2 regions of the Streptomyces sp. NBC_00178 genome follow, and region 1 is predicted to be linked to the other one. Evidence: riboswitches for the same ligand, from Rfam matches in the RefSeq annotation. Region 1 holds a riboswitch; the other holds the start of a gene.
The links. A riboswitch is a leader RNA that binds a small molecule or an ion and turns the genes downstream of it on or off. The one in region 1 is predicted to bind cobalamin.

Region 1 (10,592 bases):
ACGCGCTCGGCGACCAGTCCATCCGGGTCACCAGCGGCTTCCGCTCCACCTCCTGCAACGCGGCGGTCGGCGGAGCGACGAACAGCCGCCATCTCTACGGCGACGCCGTCGACCTGGGATCGGGACCGCACTCGCTGTGCACCATCGCGAAGCAGGCCCGCAACCACGGCTTCAACGGGATCCTCGGCCCCGGCTACGCCGGCCACAGTGACCACATCCACGTGAACCAGGGCCCCAGCCACTTCTGGTCCGCCTCCGGCTGCGGCATCTGAGGCGCTCCGGGGGCCGCCGGTCAGGCCGCCTCGGTCAGGCCGCCCGGCCCCCGGAACGTGCGGCGGTAGGCGTTCGGCGTCGTGCCCAGCGAGCGCACGAACTGGTGGCGCAGGGCGGCCGCGTTCCCGAAGCCCGTATGTCCCGCGATCGTGTCCATCGTCTCGTCCGACGTCTCCAGCAGGTGCTGCGCCAGCAGCACGCGCTGCCTGAGCAGCCAGCGGTACGGAGTGGTGCCCGTCTCCTGCTGGAAGCGGCGGGCGAAGGTCCGGGGCGACATGTGGGTCTGCACCGCCAGCTGCTCCACGGTCATCTCCTGGTCGAGGTGGCGCTCCATCCAGGCGAGCGTCTCGCCGACCGTGTCGCACCGCGTCCGGGGCAACGGCCGCTTGATGTACTGCGCCTGGCCGCCGTCCCGGTGCGGGGGGACCACCATGCGCCGGGCGATGGCGTTCGCCACGGCGGGGCCGTGCGCCTGCCGGACCAGGTGCAGGGCGGCGTCGATCCCGGCGGCCGTACCCGCCGAGGTGATGACCGGGCCGTCGTCCACGTAGAGCACGTCCGGCTCCACCCGTGCCTTCGGGAAGCGCCGGGCCAGCTCGTCGGCGTGACGCCAGTGGGTGGTGCACCGGCGGCCGTCGAGCAGCCCGGCGGCCCCCAGCACGTATGCACCGGAGCACACGCTCAGCACCCGCGCGCCCCGGGCGACGGCCCGGCGCAGGGCGTCGAGGACCTCCGCCGGGTACTCCCGCGCCATGAAGTGACTGCCCGCGGGCACGGCGACGAGGTCGGCCTCCTCCAGCCGCTCCAGCCCGTGGGGCGTGCTGATGGTGAATCCGGCGTGCGTCCGCAGGACCGGGCCCTCCGCCGAGACGACCGCGAAGTCGGTCACCGGCAGGCCCTCGTCCGAGCGGTCGAGCCCGAACACCTCGCACAGGACGCCGAGTTCGAAGGGATGGACCTCGTCGAGCAGCAGGGCGGCCACATTGTTCAGCATGGCGTCATTGTGGCAGTAATTCGAGGGTGCATGACAGTCCTGCCACTGCCCGAATTTCGTCGCGGGCACGACAGTAGAGCCATGAACACATTCCTGAGCTACCTGGTCACAGCCGCACTCATCGCCCTCGTCCTGCTGCCCGCGCTCGCCGGTCTCGCACGGGAGCGCCGGATCGACCACGAACTGCGGGAGGCGGACCTGCGGCGGCGGACGGCACCCCCGCAAAGGCGAGGCGCCGCGCGGCCGGTCACGGCCACGCGGCGCCCCCACCTCAGGTCGTGGGCCAGGGTCTAGAAGTCGTCGTCGAAACCGACGGACCCCTCCACCGCCACCTGGTAGGCGGACGGCCTGCGCTCGAAGAAGTTCGTCAGCTCCTGCACGCCCTGCAGCTCCATGAAGGAGAACGGGTTCTCCGAACCGTAGAGCGGCGGGAAGCCGAGCCGGGTGAGCCGCTGGTCGGCGACGCACTCCAGGTACTGGCGCATCGAATCGGTGTTCATGCCGGGCAGGCCCTCGCCGCACAGGTCACGGCCGAACTGAAGCTCCGCCTCCACCGCTTCCCGCAGCATGTCGGTGACCTGCTGCTGGAGCTCGTCGTCGAAGAGGTCCGGCTCCTCCTTGCGGACGGTGTCCACGACCTCGAACGCGAAGTTCATGTGCATCGTCTCGTCGCGGAACACCCAGTTGGTGCCCGTGGCGAGACCGTGCAGCAGACCGCGCGAGCGGAACCAGTAGACGTACGCGAAGGCGCCGTAGAAGAACAGCCCCTCGATGCACGCGGCGAAGCAGATCAGGTTCAGCAGGAAGCGGCGGCGGTCCGCCTTCGTCTCCAGCCGCTCGATCTTCTCGACCGAGTCCATCCACCTGAAGCAGAACTGCGCCTTCTCGCGGATCGAGGGGATCTCCTCGACCGCGTCGAACGCCGCCGCCCTGTCCGCCGGGTCGGGCAGATAGGTGTCGAGCAGCGTCAGATAGAACTGGACGTGCACGGCCTCCTCGAACAGCTGCCGCGACAGGTACAGGCGCGCCTCGGGCGAGTTGATGTGCTTGTACAGCGTCAGCACGAGGTTGTTCGAGACGATCGAGTCACCGGTCGCGAAGAACGCCACCAGCCGGCCGATCATGTGCTGCTCGCCGGGCGACAGCTTGGCGAGGTCGGCGACGTCGGAGTGGAGGTCCACCTCCTCGACCGTCCAGGTGTTCTTGATCGCGTCCCGGTAGCGCTCGTAGAAGTCCGGGTAGCGCATGGGGCGCAGGGTCAGCTCGAAGCCCGGGTCGAGGAGGTTCTTGCTCTCGGACGTACTCATTACTGGCAGGCCTCGCAGGACTCGGGGTTTTCGAGGGAGCAGGCGATCGCGTCAGCGTCGGGCGACGACGCCTGCTGTACGGGAATGGGGGCGGCGGCCGCGGCCTGCCCGGACGCCGCGCGGGCGATCCGGGTCGCCGGGCGCGAACGCAGGTAGTACGTCGTCTTCAGCCCCTGCTTCCAGGCGTACGCGTACATCGAGGAGAGCTTGCCGATCGTCGGCGTCTCCAGGAACAGGTTGAGCGACTGGCTCTGGTCGAGGAACGGCGTGCGCGCCGCCGCCATGTCGATCAGTCCACGCTGCGGGATCTCCCACGCCGTGCGGTACAGCGCCCGCACGTCCTGCGGGATCCACGCGAAGCCCTGCACGGAGCCGCTCGCCTCGCGCAGCGCCTCACGGGTCCGGGCGTCCCACACGCCGAGCCGCTTCAGCTCGTCCACGAGGTAGCCGTTGACCTGGAGGAACTCACCGCTGAGCGTCTCGCGCTTGAAGAGGTTGGAGACCTGCGGCTCGATGCACTCGTACACCCCGGCGATCGAGGCGATCGTCGCCGTCGGCGCGATGGCGAGCAGCAGGGAGTTGCGCATCCCGGTCTTCGCGACCCGGGCGCGCAGCGCGTCCCAGCGCTCCGGCCAGCTCAGCTCCGTGTCGTAGTGGTCGGGGTGCAGCACACCGCGGGCGGCGCGCGTCTCGGACCAGGCGGGAAGCGGGCCCGACCGCTCGGCCAGGTCGCAGGACGCCTCGTACGCGGCCAGCATGATCCGCTCGGAGATCTTCGTGGACAGGGCGCGGGCCTCGGGGGAGTCGAAGGGCAGCCGCAGCTGGAAGAAGACGTCCTGGAGGCCCATCGCGCCGAGACCCACCGGACGCCAGCGGGCGTTGGAGCGGCCGGCCTGCTCGGTCGGGTAGAAGTTGATGTCGACGACCCGGTCCAGGAACGTCACGGCGGTGCGCACGGTGGCGTCCAGCCGCTCCCAGTCGATGCCGCCGTCGGCCACGAACGCGCCCAGGTTGACCGAACCCAGGTTGCAGACGGCCGTCTCGCCGTCGTCGGTGACCTCGAGGATCTCGGTGCACAGGTTCGAGGAGTGCACGACCCGGCCCGGCTCGGCCGTCTGGTTGGCCGTGCGGTTGGAGGCGTCCTTGAAGGTCATCCAGCCCTGACCGGTCTGCGCGAGGGTACGCATCATCCGGCCGTACAGCTCACGCGCGGGCATCGACTTGCGGGCCAGGCCCTTGGCCTCGGCCGCGCGGTAGGCCGCGTCGAACTCGTCGCCCCACAGGTCGACCAGCTCGGGCACCTCGGCGGGGGAGAACAGCGACCACTCGGTGTCGGCGTCGACGCGGCGCATGAACTCGTCCGGGATCCAGTGCGCCAGGTTGAGGTTGTGCGTGCGCCGCTGGTCCTCGCCGGTGTTGTCGCGCAGCTCCAGGAACTCCTCGATGTCCGCGTGCCAGGTCTCCAGGTAGACGGCGGCGGCACCCTTGCGGCGGCCGCCCTGGTTGACCGCGGCGACCGAGGCGTCGAGCGTCTTGAGGAACGGCACGATCCCGTTGGAGTGGCCGTTCGTGCCGCGGATCAGCGAACCCCGGGCGCGGATGCGCGAGTACGAGAGGCCGATGCCGCCCGCGTGCTTCGAGAGGCGGGCCACCTGGTGGTAGCGGTCGTAGATCGAGTCGAGCTCGTCCAGCGGCGAGTCCAGCAGGTAGCAGGAGGACATCTGCGGGTGCCGGGTGCCGGAGTTGAAGAGGGTCGGCGAGGACGGCAGGTAGTCGAGGCGGCTCATCAGGCCGTACAGGGAGGCCACTTCGTCCAGGGCGCGCTGCGAGGTGTCCTCGGCCAGTCCGGCGGCCACGCGCAGCATGAAGTGCTGCGGGGTCTCGACGACCTGCCGGGTGAGCGGGTGGCGCAGCAGGTAGCGGCTGTGCAGCGTGCGCAGGCCGAAGTAGCCGAAGCGGTCGTCCGCCCCGTCGGCGAGCGAGCGTTCCACCAGCGCGTCCAGCGCGGCCGCGTGCAGCGCGACGAACTCCGCCGTGCGGTCCGCGATCAGGCCCTCGCGGTGCCCGACGGCGACCGACGAGGAGAAGGAGACCGCGCCTTCGCCCGCCGCCTCGTCCGCGATCGCGAGGGTGAGCAGCCGGGCGGCGAGCCGGGAGTACGCCGGGTCCTCCGAGATCAGACCCGCGGCGGCCTCGGTGGCCAGCGAGCGCAGCTCGGCCTCGTCCGCCCGCGCGCTCCGGCCGCGCAGCGCGGCGGCCGCGACCCGTCCGGGGTCGGTGTCGGGCAGATCGGCGGTCAGACCGGTCAGGGTCCGCAGCAGCGCGGTCCCGGGCGCGTCGGTCGTGAGGCTCTCGGATTCCGCGGCTGAAACCGGGTCTGCGGGCGCGATGGTCACTGGGGCTATCCCTCGCTCGGCTCGGGGCCTGCGGGAGCGGGGCAGCCGGGCACGGTCGCCCCCGGGGAGGGAGCACGGCGCGCACGGCGTCCACCGGCCTTCCGCGGGGCCCGGACGTCTCGGCATCCGGTTCGGTCGAGCCGGACGCACCGTCGGCAGGTCCTCGGACTCCGCGGTGCGCGAATGCACACCGATCACACCGTTGCGGGACAGTTCCGGATTCGCACCGGATTCCCCTGCGGCGACAGCGAGGTCGAGCATACATGTGGGGGCTGCCGATTGAGGCAGCCCCCACATGTAGTGTCGTGACGGGTCAAAAGGTCAGGCGGTACGTCAGCAGGGTGAAGCCGGGAAGCGGGCTCCAGTCCCGCTCAGGGGTCCGTACGAAGCCGAGCCGCGCGTAGATGCGGTGGGCGGACCCCATGGACGGCTGGGTCGACAGCACCACCCCGGACAGCCCCTCGGTGGCGCGTGCCCGCTCGACACAGGCCCGGACGAGCGCCTCGCCGGCACCGCGTCCGCGCGCCGCACGGGAGACGGCCAGCATCCGCAGTTCGGCCTCGTCCCCGCCCGCGATGTCGGTCCACGGGCTGCCCGGCGTGACGTAGGTGACACCTCCCAGCAGGAGGCCACCGGGGTCCACCGCCGCCAGCACGAGCGCCTCGGCGGCGCGGCGTCCGACGGCGCGGAGCTGTTCGACGTACTGATCGGCCGCGCCGAAGTCCAGCAGTCCGTCGTCGAGGTAGGCCCGGGTGGTGATCTCGCCCAGGGCCTCGTGCTCGCCGGCGCGGACCGGTCTGATCGAGACGTCCATGCGCGGAGTCTGCCTCAGACGGCGGCCCGGCGCACGTGCCTTTCGGGGAGCCGGCGAACCGGCCCCGCACACGGGCCCGTCCCGGCAGGGCGGACCCTGCCGGGACGGACGACGTCACGGGCTACAGGCGTTCCAGGGGCTCGGGCTCGCCTCCCGGCGCACCCACCGTGGCCGGCGGGAGCGTGACCTTGACGCCGGGCTCGCCGACGTCCGCGGTGTAGTCGGACGGCGAGGTCTCGTCGATACCCGCCGGGGCCTTCAGCGCGTTCAGGACGAAGGTCAGCACGACCACGACGACGATGTTCAGCACGATCGCGGTGAGACCGATGTAGCCGATCTCGCCGATGCCGGGGATCTCCTTCGAGGAGCCGCCGAAGTGCTTCTGCGTCGGGCTGGCGACGCCGTACGCGGCCACCGTGCCGTAGATCATGCCGACGGCCCAGCCTGCGATCAGGGCCCAGCGGTGGAACCACCGGGTGAACAGGCCGCCCACCAGCGCCGGCATGGTCTGGAGGATCCAGATCCCGCCGAGCAGCTGGAAGTTGATCGCGACCGTCTTGTCCATGGTGAGGACGAAGGCGAGCGCGCCCACCTTGACGAGCAGCGAGACCAGCTTGGAGACCTTGGTCTCCTGGGCCGGTGTCGCGTCGGGCTTGATGAAGTCCTTGTAGATGTTCCTGGTGAAGAGGTTCGCCGCGGCGATCGACATGATCGCGGCCGGCACCAGGGCGCCGATCCCGATCGCGGCGAAGGCCACACCCGCGAACCAGTCGGGGAACATGGTCTCGAACAGCTGGGGGATCGCCAGCTGCCCGTTGTCGACCTTGATCCCGGCCGCGATCGCCATGAACCCGAGCAGGGCGAGCAGGCCCAGCATCAGGGAGTACAGCGGCAGGATCGTGGTGTTGCGCCGGATCACCTCACGGCTGCGGCTGGAGAGCGTCGCCGTGATCGAGTGCGGGTACATGAAGAGCGCGAGCGCGGAGCCCAGTGCCAGCGTCGCGTAGCCCCACTGGCCCATCTCCCCGGGCACGAGCGCGCCCCTCGGTTTGCCCGTCGCCTCGTTGGTCTGGGCGAACGCCTCGCCGGCCTTCGCGAAGATGTCGTCGAAGCCGCCGAGTTTGATCGGGATGTAGATGATGGCCACCGCGATGACCAGGTAGATCAGGCCGTCCTTGACGAACGCGATGAGCGCGGGGGCCCGCAGTCCCGAGGAGTACGTGTACGCGGCGAGGACCGCGAACGCGATCAGCAGCGGCAGGTCCTTGACGAACCAGTGGGTGTTCTCGCCGCCGCCGACGCCCATGACGTCCAGCACGGCCTGGATGCCGACCAGCTGGAGCGCGATGTACGGCATGGTGGCGAGGATGCCCGTGAGGGCGACCGCCAGTGAGAGGCCCTTCGAGCCGAAGCGGCCGCGGACGAAGTCCGAGGTGGTGACGTACCCGTGCTTGTGCGACACCGACCACAGGCGGGGCAGGAAGGTGAAGATCAGCGGGTAGACGAGGATCGTGTACGGCACGGCGAAGAAGCCCGCCGCACCGGCCGCGTAGATCGCCGCGGGGACCGCGACGAAGGTGTACGCGGTGTACAGGTCGCCGCCGAGCAGGAACCAGGTGACCCAGGTGCCGAACGACCGGCCGCCCAGACCCCATTCGTCGAGGCTCGCCTCGTTCTCGGCCTTGCGCCAGCGCGCGGCCATGAATCCGATGACCGTGACGGCCAGGAAGAAGAAGATGAACACGGCGAGTGCGACGCCGTTCACGCCGTCCTTCATGCGGAAGCACCTCCCTTGCGGGCGCGCTGGTCACGCTGCCACAGCTTGTAGGCGACCATGGTGAGCGAGGTCGAGATGAGCACCCAGAGCATCTGGTACCAGTAGAAGAAGGGGATACCGATGAAGGTCGGGTTCACCTTGGCGTACGAGCCCACCCAGAGCATCGCCACGAACGGTGCGATCAGGCACAGCGCGATGACCACCCTCGCGGGTGTCACTGTTGGTGGTTTCGCCTCGGTTTTTTCTGACATCGGCAACTCCGTCCCCTCGCTGATCACCTGGTGTAATGCGCAGGAAATCTAGGCGAGGGTTCCGCCCAGCGTCACCCCCCGTCCGCATTGCGGTCCTGCAACGGTCCGGAAGACACCCGGAACGAGTGGATCCCCCCGCAGGTGTGCGAGGGGATCCGAGGCCGCCGGAAGGGGTCCGGGTCAGTCGGTGGGACGCTTCAGGCGGGCGACGAACTTGTACCGGTCGCCCCGGTAGACCGAGCGCACCCACTCCACCGGCTCGCCGTGCCCGTCGACCGAGTGCCGGGACAGCATGAGCATCGGCAGCCCGACGTCCGTGCCCAGCAGCCCGGCCTCGCGCGGCGTGGCGAGCGAGGTCTCGATGGTCTCCTCGGCCTCGGCGAGCCGGACGTCGTACACCTCGGCCAGCGCGGTGTAGAGCGACGTGTACTTCACCAGGGAACGGCGCAGCGCGGGGAAGCGCTTCGCCGAGAGGTGCGTGGTCTCGATCGCCATCGGCTCACCGCTGGCGAGCCGCAGCCGCTCGATCCGCAGCACCCGGCCCCCCGCGGTGATGTCCAGCAGCCCGGCGAGCGTGTCGTCCGCGGTCACATAGCCGATGTCCAGGAGCTGGGACGTGGGTTCGAGGCCCTGGGCGCGCATGTCCTCGGTGTACGAGGTGAGTTGCAGGGCCTGCGAGACCTTCGGCTTGGCGACGAAGGTCCCCTTGCCCTGGATGCGTTCCAGCCGGCCCTCGACGACGAGTTCCTGGAGCGCCTGGCGCACCGTGGTGCGGGAGGTGTCGAACTCGGCGGCCAGGGTCCTCTCGGGCGGCACGGGGGTGCCGGGCGGCATGGTGTCCGTCATCTCCAGGAGATGGCGCTTGAGCCTGTAGTACTTGGGGACGCGTGCCGTGCGCGTAGCCGCACCGGTCTCGCCCGTACTGCTGCCCCCGTCGGCACCCATGATCCGCCTTCCCGACTGCTGCGTTGCTGCCGTCACCGGCTCCTCCGTCTGTCGCGGCTCACATGGTGGCACGGTCCGGTCACGGGTCGTCGCCCTCCCTTAGGTGTCGGTCCTATAACGGACGCGAGTGCACTTCTTATACACCCTTGACACCCCTAAAGGTCTAGGCCAAGCTCCCGGTACTGGTCTAAACCATTAAAGACCAGGTCCCAGCCCCAGCAGAACTACTCGTGGGTGTCTTCGCGGTGGGCGGGGGGGTTGCAGCACCCTGAGGAGGGTTCAGCGTGAAGCGCAAGCTCATCGCGGCGATCGGCGTCGCGGGCATGATGGTCAGCATGGCGGCGTGTGGCTCCGACGACGGCGGCAGCGACAGCAGCGGCAAGAAGTCCGGTCCGGACAGCTACAAGGGACAGACCCTCACCGTCTGGGCCATGGACGGCTCGACGCCGGAGCAGTGGCAGAAGGATCTTACCGCCGCCTTCGAGAAGAAGACCGGCGCGAAGGTCAAGTTCGAGGTCCAGCAGTGGAACGGCATCCAGCAGAAGCTGACGACCGCCCTCTCCGAGGAGAACCCGCCGGACGTCTTCGAGATCGGCAACACCCAGACCGCGGCGTACGCCAAGACCGGCGGGCTCGCCGACCTCGGTGACCTCAAGTCGGAGATCGGCGGCGACTGGGCCGCCAACCTGAACGAGGCCGCCGTCGTGGACGGCAAGCAGTACGCCGCCCCGTGGTACTTCGCCAACCGCGTGGTCCTCTACAACAAGACGGTCTTCGCGGACGCGGGCGTCACCGAAACCCCCAAGACCCGCGACGAGTTCTTCGCGGCGCTCGACAAGATCAAGGCCAAGGGCAAGGCCGAGCCGCTCTACCTCCCCGGCCAGAACTGGTACTTCTTCGACGGCCTCACCATCGGCAAGGGTGCGGACCTCATCAAGAAGGACGGGGACAAGTGGGTCTCCAACCTCGCCGACCCGAAGATCGGCGAGGCGATGGACCTGTACAAGAAGTACCAGGCCTACTCCAAGGCCCCCAAGGACAAGGACGAGGCGACCCCGCAGCAGGCCGACGTCTTCGCCAAGGGCAAGACCGGCGCCTTCATCGGCATGGGCTGGGAGGCCGGCACGGCGATCGCGGCCAACCCGGCCATCGAGAAGGAGATCGGCTACTTCACCATCCCGGGTGAGACGGCCGACAAGCCCGAGGGCGTCTTCCTCGGCGGCTCCAACCTCGCCGTGGCCGAGGGCAGCGCGAAGCAGGACCTCGCCAAGGAGTTCCTGAAGCTCGCGCTCTCCGACCAGTTCGAGGGCCAGCTCGCCAAGCTGAACGGCGTCATCCCGAACAAGGAGTCGCTGAACACGAACCTGGCCGGCAACCCGGTCGCCGAGGCCGCCGCGCCGTCCGCCAAGGTCGGCGGCACCACGCCGCTGATCCCCGAGTGGGCCGCGGTCGAGAACGCCCCCAACCCGATCAAGACCTTCATGACGGCGGTCCTGAACGGCAAGTCGAACGCCGAGGCCGCCAAGCAGGTCGAGGCGGAGTTCAACAAGCGCCTCGCGCAGAAGCAGTAAGGCCGAACTGCCGGGGGACGGGTTCCGACACGGAGCCCGTCCCCCGGCAGTCGACGTGTGTCCCATGGTGCCGAGAAAGAGATGGCGAGCATGACCGTGCAGACCGAACGGCCGCCTTCAGGTCCGACGGACGTGGTGAAGGGGACCGGTGCAGCGCCGGGCAAGCCGGCGGCCCGTGGCAGATCCCGCGCGACGGCCCCGTACCTGCTGCTGTTGCCGCCGGTGGCCGTGACCCTGGTGTTCCTCGGCTGGCCGCTGATCGAG
Region 2 (10,592 bases), 1.8 Mb from region 1:
CGCCGAGCGGGAAATCGATCCGCAGGTGCTGCGCTGGCTGGCCTTCGCGCGGCAGAAGACCGAGGAGATCGTGACCCTCGCCGCGGGGCTGGCCCGGGGCACCGGGGCCGTGGCGGCCGCGCTGGCGGCCAACCGGGCGGGCCTCACCTCCCGCCGGACCTCCGCCGTCACCCGTGATCCGGCCGTGCGGGCCCGCGCGGCCGCGGTGACCGGGGCGGACGCCCGTCGCACCCTGCCGTACGGGGAACGGGCCGCGTCCCAGCGCGCCCGGCTCGGCCTGCCCCTGCTGCCGACGACGACCATCGGCTCGTTCCCGCAGACCGGCGAACTGCGCGCCGCACGCGCCGGTCTGCGGGCGGGGCGCATCGACGCGGCCGCCTACGACGAGCGCATCAGGGCCGAGATCCAGGAAGTGATCACGTATCAGGAGAAGGCCGGGCTGGACGTGCTGGTGCACGGCGAGCCCGAACGCAACGACATGGTGCAGTACTTCGCCGAACGGCTGACGGGTTACCTCGCCACCCGGCACGGCTGGGTGCAGTCCTACGGCACCCGCTACGTCCGCCCTCCGGTCCTGGCCGGCGACATCTCCCGCCCCGGACCGATGACCGTGGGCTGGACGACGTACGCCCAGTCGCTCACCGACCGTCCGGTCAAGGGCATGCTCACGGGTCCGGTCACCATGCTGGCCTGGTCCTTCGTGCGGGACGACCAGCCGCTCGGGGACACCGCCCGCCAGGTCGCGCTCGCCCTGCGCGACGAGGTCCGTGACCTGGAGGCCGCGGGCACCTCGGTCATCCAGGTGGACGAGCCGGCACTGCGGGAGACACTGCCCCTGCGGGCCGCGGACCGTCCCGCCTACCTCGGCTGGGCCACCGAGGCGTTCCGGCTGACGACCAGCGGGGTACGCCCGGACACCCAGGTCCACACGCACATGTGCTACGCCGAGTTCGGTGACATCGTGCAGGCCATCGACGACCTCGACGCCGACGTCATCAGCCTGGAGGCCGCGCGTTCGCACATGCAGGTCGCCCACGAACTCGCGGCCCACGGATACCCGCGCGAGGCCGGGCCCGGGGTGTACGACATCCACTCGCCCCGCGTGCCGTCCGCCGGGGAGGCGGCGGACCTTCTGCGCGCCGGACTGCGGGCGATCCCGGCGGAGCGCCTGTGGGTCAACCCGGACTGCGGTCTCAAGACCCGTGGCTGGCCGGAGACCAGGGCGTCGCTGGAAAGCCTGGTCGCGGCGGCCCGCACGGTGAGGGACGAGCTCACCGCGTCCTGACCCACCGGGCGGCACCGGCCGGGGCGGTCGCCCCGGCCGGTGCCCTCGCGGCGCCACGTCCGCGTCAGCGGCACGGCTCAGCGGGCGAGGCAGCAGTCCCCGCACGTCGAGCCGCCCGGCGTCCGGTAGTAGAGGCAGCAGCTGCGCCGGCGGAAGCCCAGGCCCGGTCCGGTGACCGAGCCCGTTCCCACGAGCCGCCCCGTGCCGAGCAGTCGGTCCACCAGGCGGGTGAGCGGCCCCCGGATGTCCGGACGGGCGGCCAGCAGGACGCCGGCCGAACCCATCAGCGCGGAGGCGGCGTTGCCGTCCAGCAGGCGTGGTGCGATCCTGACGGCCAGACCGGCCTCCAGCCGTGCCAGATGGTCCATGACCTGGGCGCCGAGGGTGTGTTCGGGTTCCGCGAGGCGGTCGGCGTACCACCCGGCGGGGGCAGGCAGCCCGAGTGCCGAGCCGGTGTCCTCCCTGCGCAGGGTGTCCAGGTCCGGCACGATGCCGTGGAGCAGCGTGCAGGCCAGCACGGGTGACCAGAGGCGTGCCGCGTGGCCGAGCTGGGCGATGGACACGCCGACGCGCAGATCCGTGCGGTACCGGTCGGCGACGGCCGTGGCCAGGTCGGCGAAACCACGGGCGTAGGACGCGCCGACGGGGTGCCAGCCTTCGTCGGGCGCGTCCGTGCGCAGCGCGAAGAAGCCACCCAGCGCCGCCACCTCGGCCAGAGCGCTCGCCACGGCGTCGCCCGGCGCGCGTGCGGCGTCGGGCGGGCCCGGTGGCACCCGCTCAGGTGGCCGCACGGCGCCGAGGGGGAGCGAAGGCGTACAGATCGAGGATCGCCGGCCGGGGCGCGACCCCGGGGCCGCCGGCACGTGCCCAGGCGGCTATGTCCTCGGTGGCGTCCGGGTCGTTGACCAGACCCAGCCAGACGGGCCGGGCTCCCGCGGCCCTGCCCTCGGTGGAGGGCTGTACGACGACGACGTTGGCCTGGTCGCACACGTCGAGGCATTCGGAGACCCGCACCGGTGCCGCGCCGCGCAGCCGCGCGGTCTGCGCCGCGTGGTCCCCGGTCACCTTGGGGCTGCCGCAGCAGCAGTCCCGGCACACGACGATCCGGCAGGGCACCCGCCCCGTCACCGGTGGTGGCACGGTGCTGCCGAAGACCTCTTCGGCCGGGTTCTCGGACATGCCGAACCCCCCTCTCTCCGGGGAGATCCGCCCCGGGGTACGTCGAGGAGGCGACCGCGTGAGTCTCCTGGCTCTCGGGTCGTGGCTCGTCCCGTCCTTCCCGCCCCCGTGGGGGGCGGTGGACGTCGCGGGATCCGCTCGCCGATCACAGTGGCGGGACCGCGCCGGATTCGCACCGGCTTCCTCGGGCCGCCGTCGCCCTGTCGTGGACCATCATGGCATCCGGCGACCGGTGGCGCGGCGGGCAGCCCCGGGGCGGCTGCGGGCACCCGAGGCGGGGCGGCCCGCGCGAGCGTGCGGACGGGGGCCCGTCCCGCCCCGTCCCGGCAGAACGTAGGATCACCTGGTCATCGCCGCGACGGGAGACAGGAAGCCGGTGTGAATCCGGCACGGTCCCGCCACTGTGACCGGGGAACGCGGACCCTCCGCATGCCACCGCGCACCGCGCGGCGGAGCGGGGGCGCCGATCCCGGGAGTCAGGACACTGGCCTGTCGCGGGCCCGATCCGAGGAGCGCGGACTCCCCAGGAGGCTTCACGTGTTCACAGGCATGCCCCTTTTCCCTCACGCACTCAACTCCCGCAGGCGCGGCGCCCTGCGCACGGCGGCCGGCGTACTCGCTCTGTCGGCGCTCGCGCTGACGGCGGGCTGCGGCTCGTCCGACGGCCCGGGTGACGACCCGGGGGCCGCGGCGTCGTCGCCCGCCGGCTTCCCGGTCACCATCGACAACTGCGGTGTGAAGACGACGTACACGCGGCCTCCGGCCCGGGTCGTCACCATCCACCAGCATCCGGCGGAGCTGATGCTCGCCCTCGGTCTCGGGGACCGCATGGTCGGGACCGCCTACCCGGACTCGTCCGTACTGCCGGAACTGAGGAAGGCCTACGAGGCCGTCCCGGAGCTCGCCGAGGAGGAGCCGTCGTTCGAGACGGTCCTGGACGCCGAGCCCGATCTCGTCTACGGCGGCTACGGCAGCGCGTTCGGCGAGAAGGAGGGCCGCTCCCGCAAGGCGTTCGCCGACGCGGGCATCGACACCTACCTCAACCGCGAGTACTGCGGCAAGAAGCAGGTGACGATGGAGGACACGTACGAGGAGATACGCACCATCGGCACGATCTTCGGTGTGCCGGGGCGCGCCGACTCGCTCGTGTCGGACCTGAAGGGCCGTGTCGGCAAGGCCGCCTCCGCGGTCGACGGCGAGGCGGACGTGCCGGTGTTCGTCTACGACAGCGGCGACAAGTCGGCGTTCACCGCGGGCGGCAAGAGCCTCGGCACGGAACTGATCCGGCTCGCCGGCGGGAAGAACGTCTTCGCGGACCTGGACGACGTCTTCGGGGACGTCTCCTGGGAGCAGGTCGTGGAGCGCAGGCCGGAGGCCATCGCCATCTACGACTACGCGGGCTCCGACAGCATCGAGCAGAAGGAGAAGTACCTCCTCTCCCAGCCCGCGCTCGCCGACGTGCCGGCGATCAGGAACAAGCGGTTCGTCGTCCTGCCGCTGACCGCGACCCTGGTCGGGATCCGGTCGGCCTACGCGGTCGGGGATCTCGCCCGCGGCCTGCACCCCGAGAGCTTCCGGTGACCGCTCCCACCGTGGAGGTTCCCGGCCGGCGGGCCGGGGGGAAACGGCCCGCCGGGAAGGTGACGGGCCGCGGCACGCCGGCGCTCACCCTGCTCGTCCTGACCGCGCTGCTGCTCGTCTCGCTGACCGCGGGGCTGGCGATCGGCTCGGTGCACGTGCCGCCCGGTCAGGTGTGGGGCATCGTGGCGCACGCGATCGGCGTCGACCGGTCACCGCCCTCGTGGTCCCCGGCGCGCGAGACCATCGTGCTCGACGTACGCGCCCCGCGCGTCCTGCTCGGGGCGGTGACCGGCGCCGGGCTCGCGGTGGTGGGCACCGCCATGCAGGCGCTCGTCCGCAACCCGCTCGCCGAGCCCTACCTGCTGGGTGTCTCGTCGGGGGCGTCCCTGGGCGCGGTGAGCGTGATCGTGTTCGGGGTGACCTTGTTCGGCCCGGTGTCGCTGTCGGCCGCCGCGTTCGCCGGTGCGCTGGGCGCCCTGCTGCTGGTGTACGCCACCGCGCGTACGGGGGGCCGCATCAGCTCCGTACGCCTGGTGCTGTCCGGTGTGGCGATCGCGGCGGTGCTCACCGCGGTGCTGGACCTGCTCCTGCTGACCACGGACCGGGGCAACGAGGCCCGGGCGGTGCTCGCCTGGACCCTCGGCGGTCTCGGCGGCGTCAGCTGGGCGACCCTCTGGCTGCCCGGCGCCGCCCTGTTGCTGGGCATCGCCGTGCTGTCCCTGCAGGCGCGCAACCTGAACCTTCTGCTGGCGGGCGAGGAGGCGGCCACCACCATGGGACTGGACGTCGCCCGCTTCCGCTCGCGGATGTTCGTGCTGCTGTCCCTGGTCACGGGGGTGCTGGTCGCCGCATCGGGACCGATCGGCTTCGTCGGTCTGATGCTGCCCCACATCGTCCGGCTGTTCGTCGGCGGTGACCACCGCCGGGTGCTGCCCACGGCCGCGCTCGGCGGGGCGGTCTTCCTCGTCTGGGCGGACATCGCCGCACGCGTGGTGGCCGCGCCCACGGAGATCCCGGTCGGGGTGCTCACCGCACTGTGCGGCGGGCCGTTCTTCCTCTGGCTCATGCGCCGCGACGCGCGGCGCGGCACCGGCGAAGGAGTGGCATGACCGCGACCGCACTCGTCGTCGACGGGGTCACGCTCACGGCCGGCGCCCACCGCCTCGTCACCGAGGTCTCGTTGACCGCGCGGCCCGGTGAGGTGATCGGCCTCGTGGGCCCCAACGGCAGCGGCAAGTCCAGTCTGCTGCGCGCCGTCTACCGCGTCCTGCGGCCCGTCACCGGCGAGGTCCGGGTGGACGGGCAGGACGCCTGGTCCCTCCCGGTGCGCCGGCTGGCACGCATGGTGGCGGCGGTGACGCAGGAGTCGGCGGGCGAATTCGACCTGTCGGTCGGCGAGGTGGTGGCGATGGGGCGTACACCGCACAAGCGGCTGCTCGCGGGGGACACCGCCGAGGACGCCGAGGTGATCGCGTCCGCCCTCGCCGCCGTGGACGTCACCGGACTGGCGGCGCGTCCCTTCGACCGGCTGTCGGGCGGTGAGCGCCAGCGCGTCCTCATCGCCCGGGCCCTCGCCCAGGAGCCCACGCTCCTGGTCCTGGACGAGCCGACCAACCACCTCGACATCCGGCACCAGTTGTCCGTCCTCGGCGCGCTGCGGCGGCTTCCGGCCACGGTCCTGGTCGCCCTGCACGACCTCAATCTCGCCGCCCGCTACTGCGACCGCCTGTACGTCCTGGCCGACGGCGAGGTGGTCGCATCGGGCACGCCCGTGGACGTGCTGACACCGGCGCTGCTCGACCGGGTGTACGGCGTGACCGGCGAGGTCGCCGTCCATCCCCTGACGGGCGCGCCGCAGGTGACGTTCCTGCACGGACGGCCGGATCCCGGCGGGCCCGCGGGAGCCTGAGCGCGGAAGGACCCGCCTCTCGTCCGGGGGCGGGTCCTGGTTGCCGGAGCGGTCAGTCGAGGGCGGGCGGCGCGGCATCCGCCGATGTGCCCCAGTCGGAGGGAGCCGTGCCGACCTCGAAGGACAGTTCGCGGGTGCCGCGGATGTCCTCGGTGGTCAGGTAGGTCTTCCCGTACGCCGCCCCGTCGGTCCGCGCCGAGCGGATGTAGCGCGCCGAGTCGGAGGTCCCGGGGGCCTTCACCGTCAGACGGCCCTCGGGGTAGTAGCGCCGGTCCAGGGTGAGGTCCACGCGCTCGAAGACCGGGGTGGAGAGGCCCCAGGTGTCGGTGCCCGGCTGGACCGGGAAGATCCCGATCGAGGACAGGACGTTCCACGCCGACATCGTCCCGAGGTCGTCGTTCCCGGTCATGCCCGTCGGGGCGTCGGTGAACAGGGTGAGCGCCGCGTGCACCACGTCGGTCGTCTTCGACGGCTGACCGGTGGAGAGGTAGGTGTACGGGGCGATCAGGTCGGGCTCGTTCTGCGGGTTGTACTTGTCCGCGTTGTAGTAGTCGTACGGCCCGTTCACCCACACCTCCCGGGCGGTCTTCGCCGGGTCCTTCACCAGCTGGTCGTAGGCGAAGAACGAGTCGAGGCGCTCGTTGGCGGCCTGCGTGCCGCCGATCAGGGAGACCATGCCGGGCAGGTCCTGGGGCACGAGCCACTGGTACTGCCAGGACGTGCCCTCATGGAAGCCCTCGCTCTGTGCCGGGTCGGCGGGCCCGGTGAAGGCGCCGTCCACGTCACGGGCCCGGAAGAATCCGGTCGAACTGTCGAAGATCTTCCGGTAGTTCTGGGCGCGCCGGGTGTACCGCTCGGCGTCCTCCTCGTGGCCCAGCTCCTTCGCCATCTGTCCGAGCATCGCGTCGGACAGGGCGTACTCCAGGGTCGCGGACGCGCCGTGGTCGTAGTCGGAGTCGCCGGGCTTCGCGTGCGGGCGGCCCTTGATGTAGGGGGCGAAGCCGTCGGCGAGGTACTCCTTGTTGGCCTCGCGGCCGACGGGGGCGGAGCCGGCCGGGGGCACACCGTCGGCGTTCTTCTTCAGCGCCCGGTACGCCTGCTCCTCGTACCCCTTGAGCAGGCCCTGCTGGTAGGCGTTGGTGAGGAACGGGGTGACCGGGTCGCCGGTCATGATGTTCGTCTCGACCGTGCCGTAGCCCCACTTGGGCAGCCAGCCGCTGTCCTCGTCGATCTTGATGACGGAGATCGCCATGTCGCGGGACTCGCCCGGTGCGAGGAGCGACAGCAGCTGGGCCTGGGTGCGGTAGGTGTCCCAGAGCGACCAGTTCTGGTAGTAGGTGAAGCCCTTGGCCCGGTGGGTCTTCTGGTCCCAGCCGGTGTAGCGGCCGTCGACGTCGCTGCCGATGTTCGGTGCGAGGAACGCGCGGTAGAGGGACGAGTAGAAGGTCCGGCGGAGGGTCTCGCCACCGCCCTGCGCCTTGACGTCGCCGAGCCTGTCCTCCCACGCGGCCTGCGCGGCGCGTGCGACCTTGTCGTACGGACGGCCGCCCTCGGCGCGGAGGTTGAGGGCCGCCCCCTCGGCGTCGACGTACGAGATCGCCGTGGTCGCCTCGACGGTGCGGTCCTTGGTGGTGTCGAAGCGCAGGAAGGCACCGTTGCGCTCGCCGCCCGCCGTCGAGGTCTTCGAGCCCTCGGTGACCTGCTCGCCCTTCCACGTGCCCGAGGTGGTGAAGGGCCGGTCGAAGCGGGTGATCGTGTAGACGGTGTACGGCTTGGTGTCCTGGCAGAATCCGCTGCCGGTGATGGCGGTGCGCACCGTGCGGCTGTCCAGGATCTCGACCCGGGTGCCGACCGTCCTGTGCAGCGACTGGCCCGCGTTGATGAGGACGTTGGCCTTGTCGGTGGCGGGGAAGGTGTAGCGCTGCACGCCGGTGCGCTCGGTGGCGCTGAGTTCGGCCTTGATGCCGGTCTTCAGACCGACGGTGTAGGTGCCGGGGCTCGCCTTCTCGTCGTCGTGGCTGAACTCGGCGGCGTAGGCCGCGTTGTCCGTGGACGTGATGTCGCCGGTCGTCGGCAGTACGGGGAGGTCGCCGCCGAGTCCGCAGCCCACGCCGGAGATGTGAACGGTGGAGAAGCCCCTGATGTGGTTCTCCGAGTAGTCGTATCCGGTGTTGTGGCCGGTGTCGGGCGAGAACTGCACCATGCCGAACGGCACGGCGGCGCCGGGATAGGTGTTGCCCTCGTTCTCGGTTCCGATGAACGCGTTGACGAGATCGGTCAGCCGGCCGCGCTCGGCGTGCGCCCCTCCGTCCGCCGCGGCGGGCGCGGCGAGGGCGCCGCCGAGGAGCGCGGCCGTGACGGCCACCGTCCCCGCACTGCGTGTCACGTGGGTCCATCTCATGGGGAGAACGCCTCTCCAGCCTTAGACAACGTTGTCAGATCGCACTGCGCGATCATTCTTGGCTTGTATGCGTGTACCCGTCAAGAGTGGTGGCGGTGCCCGTGAGGGACCTCCACCGGTCCGCCACGAACGGCCGGGGGTGCCCACGGTCCGGCGGGCCGCGTCTGCGGAACCCCACCGCCGGCGGACCCGGAGGTGGGGAGGAGGGGCCTCAGCGCAGTGAGGCGTACACGATGAGGTTGTCCACGGGGTGCCCGTCGGCGTCGAAGGCCCCGTCGCACGTGATCAGCCGGAGGACACGCTCGTCGGTCGGTCCGTAGACCTTGCCGGTGGGAAAGGCCTTCTTGCTGACCGTCTGCGTGCCGGTGACCCTGAAGTGCGTCTGCCGGCCCGCCGCGTCGGACACGGCGATGTCGGCCCCCCGGTCGATCCGGTGCAGGTCGTGGAAGACGGCCTCGCCGAACCGCGTGTCGTTGTGGCCGATGAGCACGGCGGCGCCCGGCTCGCCGGGGACGGCCCCGCCCGCCCACCAGCCGGCCGTCATGCCCTTCTCGGCCGGCGGGACCTCCACCGTGCCGTCCTCGTTCAGCCCCAGTCTCAGCAGGTCGCTGTCTATCCCGAGCGACGGAACGGTCAGCCGTGACGGCGCCATGGCCTTCGGCGACTCCCGGGGCCGCGGCTGCGATGACCGCGGCTCCGGGGAGATCCGGGGGTCCGCGCTCCTGGAACGCTCCGGTGCGTCGGCCGCGCCGCAGGCGGTGACGGGGGCGAGCAGCAGGCAGACGGCCGCCGCGATCACGGCGGTCCGCCGCGACGGGTGCGGGGTGAGGAAGGGCATGACTACTCCGGTGCGTGGAAGTGCGGGGTGGCGTACGGCGGATGGCGCCGCTCCTGGAGGAAGCGGCGCCATCGTGCGGGATCAGCCGTTGCGCTGGGCGGCGGTCCGGCGGCGTACGACGAGGACTCCGGCGCCCGCGAGCAGCACCGCGCCGGCCGCCGAGCCGTAGAGCGCCGTACCGGCGGCGTCCTGGGCGGGGCGCTCCCCCGCGTCGACACCACCGCGGGGCATCCGGTCGGCCGGCAGGGGGGCCGGCGCGGCGGTCGGCCTTTCGTCGCGGCCCGCCTGGCTGGGCACCGGGGTGGCGGCCTGCTCCGCGGGGGCCGCCGAGGTGGCGGGGTCGGCGGGCACCGGGGTGGGCGTGCCGTCGGCCAGGGCCGCGGCGGACGGGAGCAGCACCGCACCGGCCGCCACGGCGGTGAGGACGGCGGTGCGCACGATGGGACGAAGGGACATGAAGGACTCCGATTCCGGCTCGGCGTTCTGTGGTGCCCGTGCACGTGTGCGCGCCGGGCGGCCGAGCGTCCCCTCAGGGTGGAGTGGAGTTGTCAGGAAGCTGTCAGACCGCTGTGTCCGTCGGATCAGGGCCCGCCGCGGGAAGCCGGAGCGTGAAGACGGAGCCCTCCCCCACGGTGCTGACGACGGCGGCCGTACCTCCGTGCGCCTCGACGAGTTTGCGGACGATGGCCAGTCCCAGGCCGCTGCCGCCGGTGCGGCGGTTGCGGGACTTCTCGGCACGCCAGAACCGGTCGAAGACGTGGGGCAGGTCCTGCGGTGCGATGCCCGTGCCGGTGTCGGCGACCTCCACCACCACGTCCTGGCCCGCCTTCCCGGCACCGTAAGCCCGCAGGGTGACCCGTCCGCCCGCCGGGGTGTGGCGCACGGCGTTGGTCACCAGGTTGCCGATCGCCTGACGCAGCCTCACCGGGTCTGCGACGAGCCCGGGGGCGGGGTCGTGTCCGCGGGCGGGGTCGTGTCCGGCGGCCGGGTCGTGTCCGGCGGGCCGGTCCACGTCCAGGCTCACACCGGCGGCTTCGGCCGGCGCCTGGTGGGCGGCCACGACGTGGGCGAGCAGGTCGTCGATCCGCACCGCTTCCGGGTGCAGCCGCAGCGCTCCGGCGTCGGCCGCCGCCAGGTCCTGGAGGTCGTCGATGATGTGCTGGAGCTGCACGGCCTCCTCCAGGAGCGAGGAGACGAAGGTCGCGTCCGGGTCGGCGATGCCGTCCTGCGCCCCCTCCAGCCACCCGCGGATGTTGCTCAGCGGGGTGCGCAGTTCGTGAGCGACATCGCTCACCATCACCTTGCGCTGCTCCTCCAGGCGTGCGCGGTGGGCCGACATGTCGTTGAAGGCGGCAGCCAGGCGGCCGATCTCGTTGTCGGCGGCGACGACCACGTGCGG

Region 2: another riboswitch for cobalamin. It lies ahead of OHT61_RS29435 ((2Fe-2S) ferredoxin domain-containing protein); the one in region 1 lies ahead of OHT61_RS21570 (ribonucleoside-diphosphate reductase subunit alpha).

Annotation. Positions count from the first base shown of each region.
Region 1 is NZ_CP108143.1:4,883,509-4,894,100, forward strand. It holds gene OHT61_RS21550 (D-Ala-D-Ala carboxypeptidase family metallohydrolase) at 1-272, shown strand, start outside; gene OHT61_RS21555 (GlxA family transcriptional regulator) at 293-1,267, opposite strand; gene OHT61_RS21560 (hypothetical protein) at 1,349-1,561, shown strand; gene OHT61_RS21565 (ribonucleotide-diphosphate reductase subunit beta) at 1,558-2,574, opposite strand; gene OHT61_RS21570 (ribonucleoside-diphosphate reductase subunit alpha) at 2,574-4,970, opposite strand; cobalamin riboswitch at 5,108-5,231, opposite strand; gene OHT61_RS21575 (GNAT family N-acetyltransferase) at 5,284-5,784, opposite strand; gene mctP (monocarboxylate uptake permease MctP) at 5,906-7,561, opposite strand; gene OHT61_RS21585 (DUF3311 domain-containing protein) at 7,558-7,812, opposite strand; gene OHT61_RS21590 (GntR family transcriptional regulator) at 7,993-8,757, opposite strand; gene OHT61_RS21595 (extracellular solute-binding protein) at 9,042-10,328, shown strand; gene OHT61_RS21600 (carbohydrate ABC transporter permease) at 10,419-10,592, shown strand, end outside.
Region 2 is NZ_CP108143.1:6,714,425-6,725,016, reverse strand. It holds gene metE (5-methyltetrahydropteroyltriglutamate--homocysteine S-methyltransferase) at 1-1,285, shown strand, start outside; gene OHT61_RS29440 ((2Fe-2S)-binding protein) at 1,363-2,013, opposite strand; gene OHT61_RS29435 ((2Fe-2S) ferredoxin domain-containing protein) at 2,063-2,464, opposite strand; cobalamin riboswitch at 2,526-2,649, opposite strand; cobalamin riboswitch at 2,794-2,971, shown strand; gene OHT61_RS29430 (ABC transporter substrate-binding protein) at 3,014-4,045, shown strand; gene OHT61_RS29425 (FecCD family ABC transporter permease) at 4,042-5,154, shown strand; partial or broken gene OHT61_RS29420 (ABC transporter ATP-binding protein) at 5,250-5,954, shown strand; gene OHT61_RS29415 (GH92 family glycosyl hydrolase) at 6,007-8,355, opposite strand; gene OHT61_RS29410 (class F sortase) at 8,567-9,193, opposite strand; gene OHT61_RS29405 (hypothetical protein) at 9,275-9,649, opposite strand; gene OHT61_RS29400 (sensor histidine kinase) at 9,753-10,592, opposite strand, start outside.